Regions from separate parts of the Aeromonas sp. TECH754 genome, predicted to be linked through region 1. Evidence: predicted binding sites of a transcription regulator. Region 1 holds the regulator's gene; each other region holds the start of a gene.

Region 1 (4,276 bases):
CCCGGCATCCTCGGGTTGATGGAGACCCTCTCCGGCCCGGTCATCGCCATGATCCTGTTCATCATGCCGGTGGTGGCCATCTACAAGGTGGAGGCGCTGGCCCGTTTCCGTCAGGGCTGGACCAATGGCTTCATCCTGCTGACCGGCGCCCTGGCGGTCTCGGCGCTGCTGTTCAGCCTGCTGAAATAAGCCGCTCGGGCATGCGTGAACGCAAAGAGGCGACCCGGGGGTCGCCTCTCTTGTTTTAGCCGCCTGCGCTTTTCGTGCTAGCCGCTGGCTCAGCTCAGCTTGGCGCCGTTCTCCACCGCCTGCTCCGGGATGGCCATCACCACGGCGCCGTCCGCCCGGTAGAAACCGGTCAGCAGAAACTCCGACTGGATGGGGCCAATCTGCTTGGGGGGAAAGTTCACCACTGCGACTATCTGGCGGCCCACCAGTGCCTCGGCGTCATAGAGGTCGGTGATCTGGGCGCTACTCTTGCGCACGCCAAGCTCGGGGCCAAAATCCGCCCACAGCTTGTAGGCGGGCTTGCGCGCCTCGGGGAAGGGCTCGACCCGCACCAGGGTGCCCACCCTGAGCTCCACCATCTCGAATTCCTGCCAGCTTATGGTCTGCATCTTTGCTCCTCTAATCTGCATGCTGTGTCTGATCACCAGCATGCCCGACAAGTGCCTGTCTTGTCTTCGGTGAGGAGCCGATGGGTTAGGGCAACTGGCCGTGTTGTTGACGCCAGCGTGAGGGAGTCAGCCCCGTCTCGGCCAGGAAGCGCTCGGCGAAGGCCCCCTGATCCTGGTAGCCAACCCGGCAGGCCAGCTCGCCGATGGGCAAGATGGTCTGGGTCAGCAGGGTGCGGGCCAACGCCATGCGCCGCGCCCTGACATAGTGGGAGACGCTCATGCCCAACTGCTGGCGAAAGACATGCTTGAACTGACTCTGGCCGAGGCAGGCGATGGCGGCTAGGCGCTCGTTGGTGAGGGGCTCGGCGAGGTGGGCCTCGATATGGCGCTGCACTCGGGCGATGCGGGGGGCGATGGCGGGGCCCATGCCCTGACCCTCCGCCAGCAGGCTCAGCCAGACCTGCTCCATGCCGGCCACCTGGCGACCCTCGGCCACCATCTGGCGCAGGAAGGCGAGGTAATGACGCTGGGACTCGTCCAGCTCGATGAAGGGGCGCTCACCCAGCGCCTCGGGCAACCAGTGACTCTCCTGTACCAGGAAGGAGAGGGCCGGATCGGCCGCGAAGTCGTGGCGCTCGCCGGGGGCGATGACGCAGGCGAAACCGGGTAACAGGCGACGAGCCTGGCCCTGCACCTCGATCTCGATGGGGCCATCGAGAGGAACAACCAGCTGGCTGAAGTCGTGACTGTGACTGCTGATGTCGCGCTGATAGCGGCGCAGGCTGAACGAGGGCGTGGGTGCCGACGGGGGAGCAGATAGCGATGACGCGGCACCGGGCCGCGTCATCGAAGGAAGATTGCTATTGGGCATAGGCAATGCTGCCAGGGTTATTCTGCGTCGAAATCTTCGATTTCCTTGCCGAGCGCTTCCATGATGGCGCGCGCCTCGGCAGGGACGCTGTCCGGGTGATCCTTGCGCAGGTCGTCGTCACCGGGCAGCGGCTGGCCGGTGAAGGCGTGCAGGAAGGCTTCGCAGAGCAGCTCGCTGTTGGTCGCATGACGCAGGTTGTTCACCTGACGACGGGTGCGCTCATCGGTCAGCACCTTCAGCACCTTGAGCGGAATCGAGACAGTAATCTTCTTGACCTGTTCGCTCTTCTTGCCGTGTTCCGCATAGGGGCTGACGTAGTCGCCGTTCCACTCTGTACCCATGATTCACCTGTTCTCATTTTGCCGTGAGCGCGGATTTTAACCCTTACGGAATTAGATGGCAATCCAACAGCAAAGCCATTTAGACGTCTAGAAGTGTTGACGGCTTTTTTGGGCTGGCGTAAGGTGGTGCACCATGGGCCAGCAATGGCAGAAGGCGGGTGTGGCAGGGCAACAGTGGCCACCGTCCAGCGACAGATCAAGGAGAGAGACATGACCCACAAGGCCACCCTGGCGGTTCGCACCGGGATTGAGACAGATACGCAGCACGGCGCAGTGGTGCCGCCCATCTACCTCTCCAGCAACTACACCTTTGCCGATTTTGGCGAACCCCGTCAATACGATTATGCCCGCTCCGGCAACCCGACCCGCACCAACCTGGCGGATGCGCTGGCCGTGCTGGAAGGGGGGGCGGGCGCGGTGGTGACCGGCACCGGCATGGGCGCCGTCCATCTGGTGACCACCGCCCTGCTCAAGGCCGGCGATCTGCTGATCGCCCCCCACGACTGCTACGGTGGCACCTGGCGCCTGTTCGAATATCTGGCGGCCAAGGGCCACTACCGGGTGCAGTTCGTCGATCAGGGGGATGAAGCCGCCCTGGCCGAGGCGCTGTCGCAGAAACCGGCGCTGGTGTGGGTCGAGACGCCCTCCAACCCGCTGCTGCGGGTGGTGGACGTGGCCGCCATCGCCGCCGCGGCCCACGAGGTGGGCGCCCAGGTAGCGGTGGACAATACCTTCCTCTCGCCACTGCTGCAGCAACCGCTGGCCCTTGGCGCCGACGTGGTGGTGCACTCCACCACCAAGTACATCAACGGCCACTCCGACGTGGTGGGCGGGGTGGCGATTGCCAAGGAAGCCGCACTGGCCGACTCCCTGGTGTGGTGGGCGAATTGCCTGGGGCTGACCTCGGGTGCCTTCGACTCCTACCTCACCCTGCGCGGGTTGCGCACCCTGGCGCCGCGCCTGCGCACCCATCAGGAGAACACGGACAGGATCCTCGCCTTCCTGCAGCAGCAACCGCTGGTGAAAAAAATCTATCACCCCAGCCTGCCGAACCATCCGGGTCACGAGATTGCGCGCCGTCAACAGTCCGGCTTCGGCGCCATGCTAAGTTTTGAACTCGATTGTGACGAGGCGGGCCTGCGCGCCTTCCTCGGAGCGCTGAGCCTCTTCTCGGTGGCGGAATCCCTCGGTGGGGTGGAGAGTCTGGTGGCCCATCCGGCCAGCATGACCCACAGGGCCATGACCCCGGAGGCGCAGCAGGCGGCGGGCATCAGCGCCCAGTTGCTGCGCCTGTCGGTAGGCATAGAACACGGCGAAGACCTGGTGGCCGATTTGGCCAACGGGTTTGAGCAGGCGCAGTTGGCGCAACAGGCAAACTAGTCAACGGCACGGCAGCCGCTCACCGACGCCAGATCGGGCGGGCTGCCGGCAGCAAGATGCAGGAACAGGTGGTGAAGGAAATGGAACAGCAGCAAGGAGAGAGAGCGGTGGCGACAGAAGCAGGGTTGAAACGGCGCCATGTGCACAAGTTTGGCGGCAGCAGTCTGGCGGATCCGGTCTGTTATCGTCGGGTCGCGGCGATTGTCGAGCAGCAGGTCGGCGGACAGGAGCTCATCGTTGTCTCCGCCGCCGGCAAGACCACCAACCGGCTGATCCAGCTGGTGGAGCTGGCCGAGGCGGGGGACGAAGCCGCCGGTGAGGCCATCACCGCCCTGCACGCCTATCAGCAGAGCCTGATCGACGGTCTGCTGGAGGGGGAACTGCAGCTCGACTTGAGCAAGCAGCTCGCCGACGACACCCAGCTGATTGCCAAGACCCTGGAGGGGCAGTTCGATCGCTTCGCGCGCAACGGCCTGCTCGCCTTCGGTGAGGTGTGGTCGGCACGGCTGCTGGCCGCCCTGCTCAGCAGCCGCGGTGAGCCCGCCATCTGGCTCGATGCCCGCAGCTTCCTGCGTGCCGAGGACGGCGCTCTGGTCAAGGTCAATACCGCCATCTCCAGCGAGTTGCTCAAGGCCCGTCTGGCGGAGCACCCCGGCCGCATCGTGGTGACCGGCTTCATCGCCGCGGATCTGGAAGGGCGCTCCTTGCTGCTCGGTCGCAACGGTTCAGACTACAGCGCGAGCCTCTTGGCGGCGCTGGCGGACGGCGAGTCCACCACCATCTGGAGCGACGTGGCCGGGGTCTACAGCGCGGATCCGCGCCGGGTGAAGGAGGCGCGCCTGCTGGAGCGGCTGAGCCTGGCGGAGGCCAACGAGCTCGCTCGCCTCGGCTCCTCGGTGCTGCATTCGCGCACCCTGCAGCCGGTGGCCGACAGCCGCCAGCGCCTCACCCTGCGCTGCAGCTACAACCCGGACGAGGGTTGCACCCACATACTGCGCCGGGCACCGCGCTCCGGCGGCGCCCGCATCGTCTCCTCGGTGGATCAGATTGCGCTGATTGAGCTCAAA
Region 2 (4,276 bases), 1.1 Mb from region 1:
CTCTCCTGCAACAGGGCGGTCAGATCCGCGAGGTTGTCCCCCACGGTGGCGCGGCGGCGCACCTGCCAGCCCTGCTCCAGCAGCAGGGCGCTGAGCCAGGCGGCGTTGGTGTCCACCACCAGGCCGGTCACTATCTCATCGCCGGTGCTGATGATCTCGATACGCATGCAAACTCCTTGAAACAGGGGACGGGCGGCACGGGCAGATCAGGGCTTGCCGTGCTCGAAGTAATAGCTGATCCGGGTGCGCGGGTTGAGGTACTCGAACACCGCGGGGGGCAGGCGCCTGGGATGGATCACCTTGGCGATGCTGAGCTCGGCCTGCTCGAGATCGATGATGGCCGCCTCCTGGCGCGGGATGCGCGGATCGTACACCAGCACCGCGGGGTAGAGCAGGCGGGAGCTGTTGACCGACATCACCAGCCCCAGCTGGCCGTTGGAGAGCTGCACCACGCTGCCCGGCGGGTAGATCCCCATCAGCCGGATCAGCATGCCGAGGTAGTCGGTATTGAACTGGGCCTTGCGCTGTTTGTAGAGACTGCCGAGGGCCGAGTAGGGCACCTTGGCCTGCAGGTGGCAGAGGTTGTCGTACTCGTTGATGAGGGACACTATCTGGGTCAGTTGATCGATCTGCCCGCCCTTGAGCCCCTCTAGCCCGCTGCCATCCAGGTACTCGTGGTGATAGCGCACAATGTTTTTCGCCTCCGCTGGAAAATCCTTGGCCAGGTTGAGCAGATCCAGACCGTAGCGCGGGTGCAGGGCCATCAGGTTCTGCTCCGGTTTGGTCAGCGGCTCGGTCTTGCGCAGGATCTGGCTCGGCAGCTTCAGCTTGCCGATGTCGTGAAACAGCGCCCCCATGCCGATCTGGCGGATGGTCTCGGCCGGCAGCTTGCATTCCCTCGCCAGCAGCATGCTGAGCACGCTGACGTTGAGGGAGTGACACTGCAGGCTGTTGCCATCCTCGCTGTCGGAAACCAGGTGCAGCACCATCTCGTCCACCGACAGCAGTTGCTCGGTCATGGTGCTGATCAGCTCCTGCGCCTCGTGAATGGCGTTGAGGGGGCGGGACTGGACCTTGCTCATCACATTACGCACCTGGGCCAGCGACTGCTGGAACTGTTTCTCGCACTGCTGCAGATCCCGGCGATAACGCTGCAACTGCTCGATGCGCTGCGCCTTCTCCTGCTGCATCTCGTGCTGGCGGGCGGCGAGCGTCTCGATATCGGCCGAGGGGGGCTGCACCTGATCGAGGGGCTTGGGAGGCGTGTCGCTCTTGTCGGGGATGATGGTCACCAGCTTGAGGCCGAGCCGGCGAATGAGCTCGATCTCCTGCTCGTTCTTGAGCTTGAAGCTGGAAAACAGGAAGGGGTGATCACGCCAGCCCAGTGGCAGGGAGACATAATTGCCGACTTGCAGTCGGTCCACCGAGATCTTGATACCTGTCATGGGGTCGGGCGCGAGAAACACACAGAGCCGTATGCTAGTCAAAGGCTTGGGTGAATACAAAAGGTATCTGATGACAGACCGGAAGCTTTATTATAGGCTTCTAGATGTCCAGACATATTTACCGATGCAGTACAGGGAGTAAGCATGCCGATCAAGATCCCGGACCAGTTGCCCGCCGCCGAAGTGCTGGGGCAGGAGAACATCTTCGTGATGACGGAATCCCGGGCCGTCACCCAGAACATCCGCCCGCTGCGGGTGCTCATCCTCAACCTGATGCCCAAGAAGATCGAGACCGAGATCCAGCTGATGCGGATGCTCTCCAACTCGCCGCTGCAGGTGGACGTGGATCTGCTGCGCATCGACGATCGGGAGTCCAGGAACACGCCCCAGGCGCACCTGGAGAACTTCTATCACGACTTCGAGCAGGTGCGTGGCAACAACTATGACGGCATGATCATCACCGGGGCGCCGCTCGGGCTGGTGGAGTTCGAGGAGGTGGTCTACTGGCCGCGGATCGTCGAGATCATCGAGTGGTCCCATCAGCACGTGACCTCGACCCTGTTCCTGTGCTGGGCGGTGCAGGCGGCGCTCAAGGCGTTGTATGGCATGGAGAAACAGACCCACGGCGAGAAGCTGTCCGGGGTTTATCGCCATCACAGGCTGGACGATCACGAGGCGCTGCTGCGCGGCTTCGACGACGAGTTCGTCGCCCCGCACTCGCGCTACGCCGCCTTCGACGGGGATCTGATCCGCGCCCACACCGACTTGCAGATCCTGGCGGAATCCGAGGAGGCCGGGGTCTATCTGGCCGCGACCAAGGATTGCCGCCAGGTGTTCGTCACCGGTCATCCCGAATACGATGCCCTGACCCTGGACGGGGAATATCAGCGGGATCTGGCGGCCGGGCTCACCCCCGTCATCCCGGTCAACTACTACCCGAACAACGATCCCGGCCAGACGCCGCGCGCCAGCTGGCGCAGCCATGGCCACCTGCTGTTCTCCAACTGGCTCAACTACTACGTTTATCAGCTCACCAGCTATCGGCTGGAGGACATCGGCAAGGTGTTTACCTACGAGCAGCCCAAGGCATAGATGTCATCGAGCCAGCTCATTGGCTGCGGACGGGAGGGCAACCTGCGGCCCAAGGCATAAGAGCGCGCTCAGTCGGCCTGCAGCCGTCTCGCCTGGCCATCGAGCCAGTGGCGGTGGCAGGCCAGGGTGAAGGCGTTGGGCCGGCGGGCCCGGATGGCGGCCATGGCCTCCCGCTGTGGCTGACCCAGCGTCATCAACAACAGGGCGGCGACCAGCCCGGTGCGACCGCTCCCCCCGTGGCAGTGAATGGCCAGCTGCTTGCCGTCCCGCAGCAGTGCGAGCAACTGCGGCAGCGCCTGCTGCCAGGCCTGTTCGAAGGCGGTGGTGGGGGCCTCGTCGTCCAGGATGGGCAGATGGAACCAGCTCATGCCACGCTCGGCCACCCGTTGGCCAAGCTGCGCCAGATCGCGCGCGGCCAGCTCCTCGTTCGTCATCAGCGTGATCACGGCGTGGGCGCCGGCCAGTTGCAACTGGGCGAGGGCTTGCGGCATGGGCACTTGCTGAGTGCCGGGGCAGGGGGTCAGCAGCAACTGGCCGTCGAGGCGGGGGACTTCCAGGCTCCAGAAGGGGTGGGAAGGGTGCATGGGGATCCTTGTGGGGGGGGTATCTGGTTTCAAATGAACTCATTGGCGCCTTGCCTGAGCGGGGCAGAGCATAGGGGCCAGGCTCTGGATGTCAATCTGCGTTGTGTTCAGCCCGGTTTACGGGCAGAGTCTAAAAAAATTAGAGCCTATAAAAAATTGAGCGAGCAAGGAGTAGAGATGAGAAACCTGGATCAACTGGACTTGGACATCCTGGCCCATCTGTTTCGCGATGCGGGCATGACCAACAAGGATCTGGCGGCCCTGGTCGGGGTGGCGCCGTCCACCTGCCTGGAGCGGGTGCGCAAGCTGCAACAGGACGGGGTGCTCAAGGGAGCACACTGCGAGGTGGACTATCAGGCGCTGGGTGGCCACATCCAGGCCATGGTCTCGCTGCAGCTGGCGCGTCACAGCCGGCAGATCATCGATGCGTTCCGCGACGCCATCCTGGCCCTGCCCGAGGTGATCAGCCTGTTCCACATGGGGGGCAAGGACGATTTCCTGGTGCACCTCTGCGTCGCCGACACCGAGCACCTGCGCAACTTCGTGTTCGATCACTTCACCTCGCGGGAAGAGGTGGTGCACCTCGAGACGTCTCTGGTGTTCGAGCACAGATTCAGCCGCTCCTTGCCTTGTTTCACCCAGCCTTGAGCAGCATGAGGCAATAAAAAACCGCCACTCGGCGGTTTTTTTGTCTGCAAAATTGGCATCAGTTCAGCACGAGCCGGCTGTCCGGCGCGGTCTGGTAGAGCCCCTGCTGGTAGGCCAGGCTGCCCCAGAGCACCAGCCCCAGCGCCATTTCCTTTATCTCGTCCGGCTGGGGGGCCGGGAGCAACTGCTGGCGGACGGCATCGTAGACATAGCCTTCCGCCGGTCGCTCCGGCTGCAGGATCACCACGTCCTTGCCCCGCATCAGGGCGAAGTTCTTGTCGTACTGCATGATGGCGCGTCCCGGCCAATCGTCCGGCATGCGAGTCAGATCCTTGCCCAGCATGGGGTAGTCGGCGCTTATCCCCATCAGGGAGAGCAGGGTCGGTGCCATGTCGATCTGGCTCACGACACGCTCGTCCTGGCGGGGCTTGATCCCCTCGCCGACGATGACGCCGGGGATGTGGAAGCGGGGAATGGGCACCAGGCTGGCGCCGCCGACCCGGCTGT
Region 3 (4,276 bases), 4.5 Mb from region 1:
CGATGATCACATTGTTGAACCAGGCGCTCACCCGCGCTCTGGATAAGTTGAACCAGCACTACCAGAATGACCACGGTGACCAGCATGACGGTTGGATCGAAGCGCTGATAGCCGTAGCGAATACCCACATCTCCCAGACCACCGCCACCGATGGCACCGGCCATGGCGGAGTAGTTCACGAGTGTGACTAAGGTGATGATGACGCTGTTGAGGATCCCGGGCAGGGCCTCTGGCAGCAGCACCTTGGCGATAATTTGCAAGGGTTTGGCACCCATGGCCTTGGCCGCTTCCAGCAAGCCGTCCGGCACCTCCATCAGTGCCCCTTCCACCAGGCGGGCGATGAAGGGCACGGCGCCTATGGTCAGCGGCACTATGGCGGCTATGGTGCCGATGCTGGTGCCGACGATGAAGCGAGTCAGCGGGATGATGGCGACCAGCAGGATGATGAAGGGCACCGAGCGGCCGACGTTGACGATGATGCCAAGGGTCCGGTTCAGCAGCGGGTTGGCCAGGATCTGGCCGGCCTTGGTCACGTGCAGTGCCACACCGAGCGGCAGCCCGAGCAGGCAGCCAAACAGGGCGGAGGCAAACACCATGATCAGGGTGTCGCCGAGGGCTGAGATCAGCAGATTAATCATTGCTTCGGACATGAGTCATCACCTCCAGCTGAATAGGATTATGAGCGGGGACTGCGCCGGGCAGCCGTTGAGGGCCGTGATGAGTCGATCAGTCATTGCTACGGACATAACCCATCACCTCCAGCTGAATATGGTTGTCGATCAGGAACTGCTGGGTCGCCGCGCACTGGGCTTCATCCCCGAACAGTTCGGCCAGCAGGAAGCCGAACTTGACCCCGCCGGCGTATTCGATGTCTGCACTCAAGATGCTGATATCGATGTTGAAACGGCGGCTCGCCTCTGAGATCAGCGGCGTATCGACGGTGCTGCCGGTGAAGCCGAGCTTGACCAGCGGGTAGCTGTTCGCCACACGCTCCGCACTCATCCTGTCCTGATACTCCTGCGGTACCTCCAGATGGATGGTGGAGTGGATGAAGTCACGGGCCAGCTGGGTCTTGGCGTTGCTGAAGAACCAGGCCACTTCGCCCTGCTCGATCAGGCGGCCATCACTGATGATGGCGACTTCGTCGCAGATCCCTTTCACCACGTCCATCTCGTGGGTGATGAGCAAGATGGTGAGCCCCAGTTTAACGTTGATCTCTTTGAGCAGGCTCAGGATGGAGCGGGTGGTCTGGGGATCCAGCGCCGAGGTGGCCTCGTCACAGAGCAATACCTTGGGGGCCGGCGCCAGGGCGCGGGCGATGGCGACGCGTTGCTTCTGACCACCGGATAATTCGGACGGATAGGCGTGGGCGCGGGCTTCCAGCCCGACCAGGGCGAGCAGCTCCTCGACTCGGGTCTGGATCCGGGCCTTGCTCCAGCCCGCCAGTTCCAGCGGGAACGCGATGTTGGCGAACACGGTGCGGGAGGAGAGCAGGTTGAAGTGCTGGAAGATCATGCCGATCTGGCGGCGAGCCTGGGTCAGATCCCGCTCGGGCAGGGCCACCAGATCCTGGCCATCGACGATGACCTGGCCGTCGGTGGGGCGCTCCAGCAAGTTGACACAACGAATGAGGGTACTCTTGCCGGCACCGGAGGCGCCAATCACCCCGAAGATCTTGCCTTGTGGCACATGCAGGCTCACGTCACGCAGGGCGTGCACGGCGTCAGTGCCCTTACCGTAGACTTTGTTGAGACCGTTCAACTTGATCATGAATTCTTCCGTGCTAACAGCCTTAAAGCACAGGGCGCTACAGGCGGGTGAATTGGGCAGAGGTTTCACTGGGTTGCTCTGCCATCATGGAGGATGATGCTAAGATGTCTGGATGGCTGTGTCAACGCATGTTTCTACGTCTAGACGTCTAAAATATGGATAAGAATTTCTGCCGAGCGACTATGGATTGGCAGGATGTGCGGCCATTCAATATTAGATTCTTTTTTGTGGCTAAATTGCCGAATATAACCCGTCACATTAGTCTTAAACCGCCGATTCATCAGTCTCGCCTGATCTCGTTGTCGACGCTCCGGATCGGTCGTTGCCAAGATGACACGGATCCGCCGGCCTTGTCCCGTCCTCTTTTCTTTTCCATCCTATTGATAAAGCACAATAAATAGCCAGCTCTGGGGTGGGGAAGAGGCGATGGCCGTTCAGCCCGGCCTGGAGATGAGTCGCTGGAGGGAAAACAGCCAGATCAAGCAGGGCGTCGACGGCCGAAATGGTACCACTTTGGTACTGATGGCATGCTCGGCACACCCGATGACGGGGAGCGTCGTGGAGAAGAAGATTTGCAGTGGGAGAGCAGGTTCGCGCCGTGGCCGCTGTGGGGCATTGCGAAGGGGCGATTGTGACGACAATCCGCATTACTGACGGCAGAGGCCCGGCATGTGCCGGGCCTCTTGCATCAGCGTGTGACTGCAGCTCAGTGCCCTTGTTGGGACTCGGCGTAGAGGGCGGCACCTATGATGCCGGCCTGGTTGAGGCTGGCCGCCGCCACCAGCGGGGCGCGGGTCTCTATCTTGTCGATGAACTTGTCGAGCTTGGCGGCGCTGCCGCCGCCCAGGATGAAGAGATCGGGGGAAAACAGGAACTCCAGCCTGGCCAGGTACTTGTTGAAGCGTTTTCCCCAGCGGCTCCAGGAGAGATCTTCGCGTTTGCGGGCCGCATCCGAGCAGTAGTGCTCGGCGATCATGCCTTCCAGCATCAGGTGACCCAGCTCGGTGTTGGGTAGCAGCTGGCCATTGACGAACACGGCAGTACCGATGCCGGTGCCGACCGTGATGAGGATGATGACCCCCTTGCGATCCCGGCCGGTACCAAAGCGCATCTCGGCCAGACCCGCCGCATCGGCGTCGTTGAGCACGTGGCAGGGCAGACCGGTCACATCCGCAAACAAGTGGGCGGCATCGGTCTCGACCCAGCTCTTGTCGATGTTGGCGGCGCTCTTGGCGATGCCGTTGTGGATGATGGCGGGGAAGCCACAGCCTACCGGGCCCTTCCATTCAAAGTGTTCGACCAGCGCCTTGAGGGTATGGGCGATAGCGGCCGGAGTGGCCGGTTGCGGGGTGGCCAGACGGTGGCGCTCACCGATGAGCTCGCCGGTCACGGTATCGACCAGGCAGCCCTTGATCCCGGATCCGCCTATATCTACTCCCAACATCTGCATCAGAATGTTCCTTTTAGTGCGCCGATGATCGAACGTCGGCAGAGCATGAAAAAATGACTGGCATCCGGCAAGGGGCAGATCACTCAGGCGTGACCTGGCAAGCCTTTTTCTATGCAACGGATCAGCAATTTTGTCTTCTTGTTATCCTCTCGCTGGCGTGTGGCCAGGGTGGTCAGTGCCCATTCTATATGTTCGGCCACCATGGGCTCGGCCTCGGGCAGCGCCTGTTGCAGGGCCTCGATCGCCTCTGGGCTGGCCGGGCCGTTGCCGAGTGCCACCGCCAGGTTGCGGCGCCAGCGTTGATAACCGATGCGGCGGATGGGGCTGCCTTCGGTGTATTTGAGGAATTCGGCCTCAGACCACTGCCACAGGCCAAGCAGAGTGGGGCGGTGCAGGTTGGGCCTGGGGCTGAAGTCTGGCTCGGGGCTCACGTCCGCATAGCGATTCCAGGGGCAGATCAGCTGGCAGTCGTCACAACCATAGATGCGATTGCCCATGAGCGGGCGCAGCTCGGGGGGAATGGGGCCGTCATGCTCGATGGTGAGATAGGAGATGCAGCGCCGGCCGTCCACCACATAGGGCGCTAGAATCGCGCCCGTCGGGCAGATGTTGATGCAGGCCACACACTTGCCGCACTGCTCTTTCTCCACCGGGGCATCCATGGGCAGCGGCAGGCTGACGAGCAGCTCCCCGAGGAAGAAGAAGGAGCCGGCAGATTCGTTGAGCAGCAGCGAATGCTTGCCTACCCAGCCGAGCCCCGCCTTGGCGGCGAGCGGGCGTTCCAGCAGGGGGGCCGAGTCGACGAAGGGGCGCCACTCTCCCGTGGCCTGACAGAGTTCCCGGCAGCGTTGCTCTATGCGATCTCCCAACTGCTTAAGCCGGTTGCGCATGACCTTGTGGTAGTCGCGGCCGAGGGCATAGCGACTGATGTAACCCAAGGTGGGATCGCGCAGGGTGCTGGCGAAGCCGGCTTCGAAGGGCAGATAGTTCATGCGCACCGACAGCACCCGCTGGGTGCCCGGCAGCAGCTCATGGGGGCGTGCGCGCATCATGCCA

Evidence for each region. Region 1 encodes MetJ, which represses methionine synthesis genes. Its sites were predicted from a motif close to AGANNTCTAGANNTCT; they were not measured.
Region 2: the regulator MetJ is predicted to act here: its motif matches at 1,548-1,563, upstream of metA (homoserine O-succinyltransferase MetA).
Region 3: the regulator MetJ is predicted to act here: its motif matches at 1,905-1,920, upstream of metN (methionine ABC transporter ATP-binding protein MetN).

Annotation. Positions count from the first base shown of each region.
Region 1 covers NZ_JBWBRA010000001.1:4,532,267-4,536,542, forward strand. The annotation lists gene ACZ9IL_RS20815 (aromatic amino acid transport family protein) at 1-189, shown strand, start outside; gene ACZ9IL_RS20820 (tRNA-binding protein) at 279-617, opposite strand; gene ACZ9IL_RS20825 (helix-turn-helix domain-containing protein) at 703-1,464, opposite strand; gene metJ (met regulon transcriptional regulator MetJ) at 1,506-1,829, opposite strand; gene metB (cystathionine gamma-synthase) at 2,040-3,209, shown strand; gene ACZ9IL_RS20840 (bifunctional aspartate kinase/homoserine dehydrogenase II) at 3,290-4,276, shown strand, end outside.
Region 2 covers NZ_JBWBRA010000001.1:3,480,545-3,484,820, reverse strand. The annotation lists gene ACZ9IL_RS15815 (CinA family nicotinamide mononucleotide deamidase-related protein) at 1-167, opposite strand, end outside; gene ACZ9IL_RS15810 (HD-GYP domain-containing protein) at 207-1,445, opposite strand; gene metA (homoserine O-succinyltransferase MetA) at 1,590-2,537, shown strand; gene ACZ9IL_RS15800 (phosphatase domain-containing protein) at 2,606-3,121, opposite strand; gene ACZ9IL_RS15795 (Lrp/AsnC family transcriptional regulator) at 3,299-3,769, shown strand; gene ACZ9IL_RS15790 (LTA synthase family protein) at 3,828-4,276, opposite strand, start outside.
Region 3 covers NZ_JBWBRA010000001.1:56,713-60,988, forward strand. The annotation lists gene ACZ9IL_RS00240 (methionine ABC transporter permease) at 1-650, opposite strand, end outside; gene metN (methionine ABC transporter ATP-binding protein MetN) at 727-1,770, opposite strand; gene ppgK (polyphosphate--glucose phosphotransferase) at 2,477-3,220, opposite strand; gene queG (tRNA epoxyqueuosine(34) reductase QueG) at 3,304-4,276, opposite strand, start outside.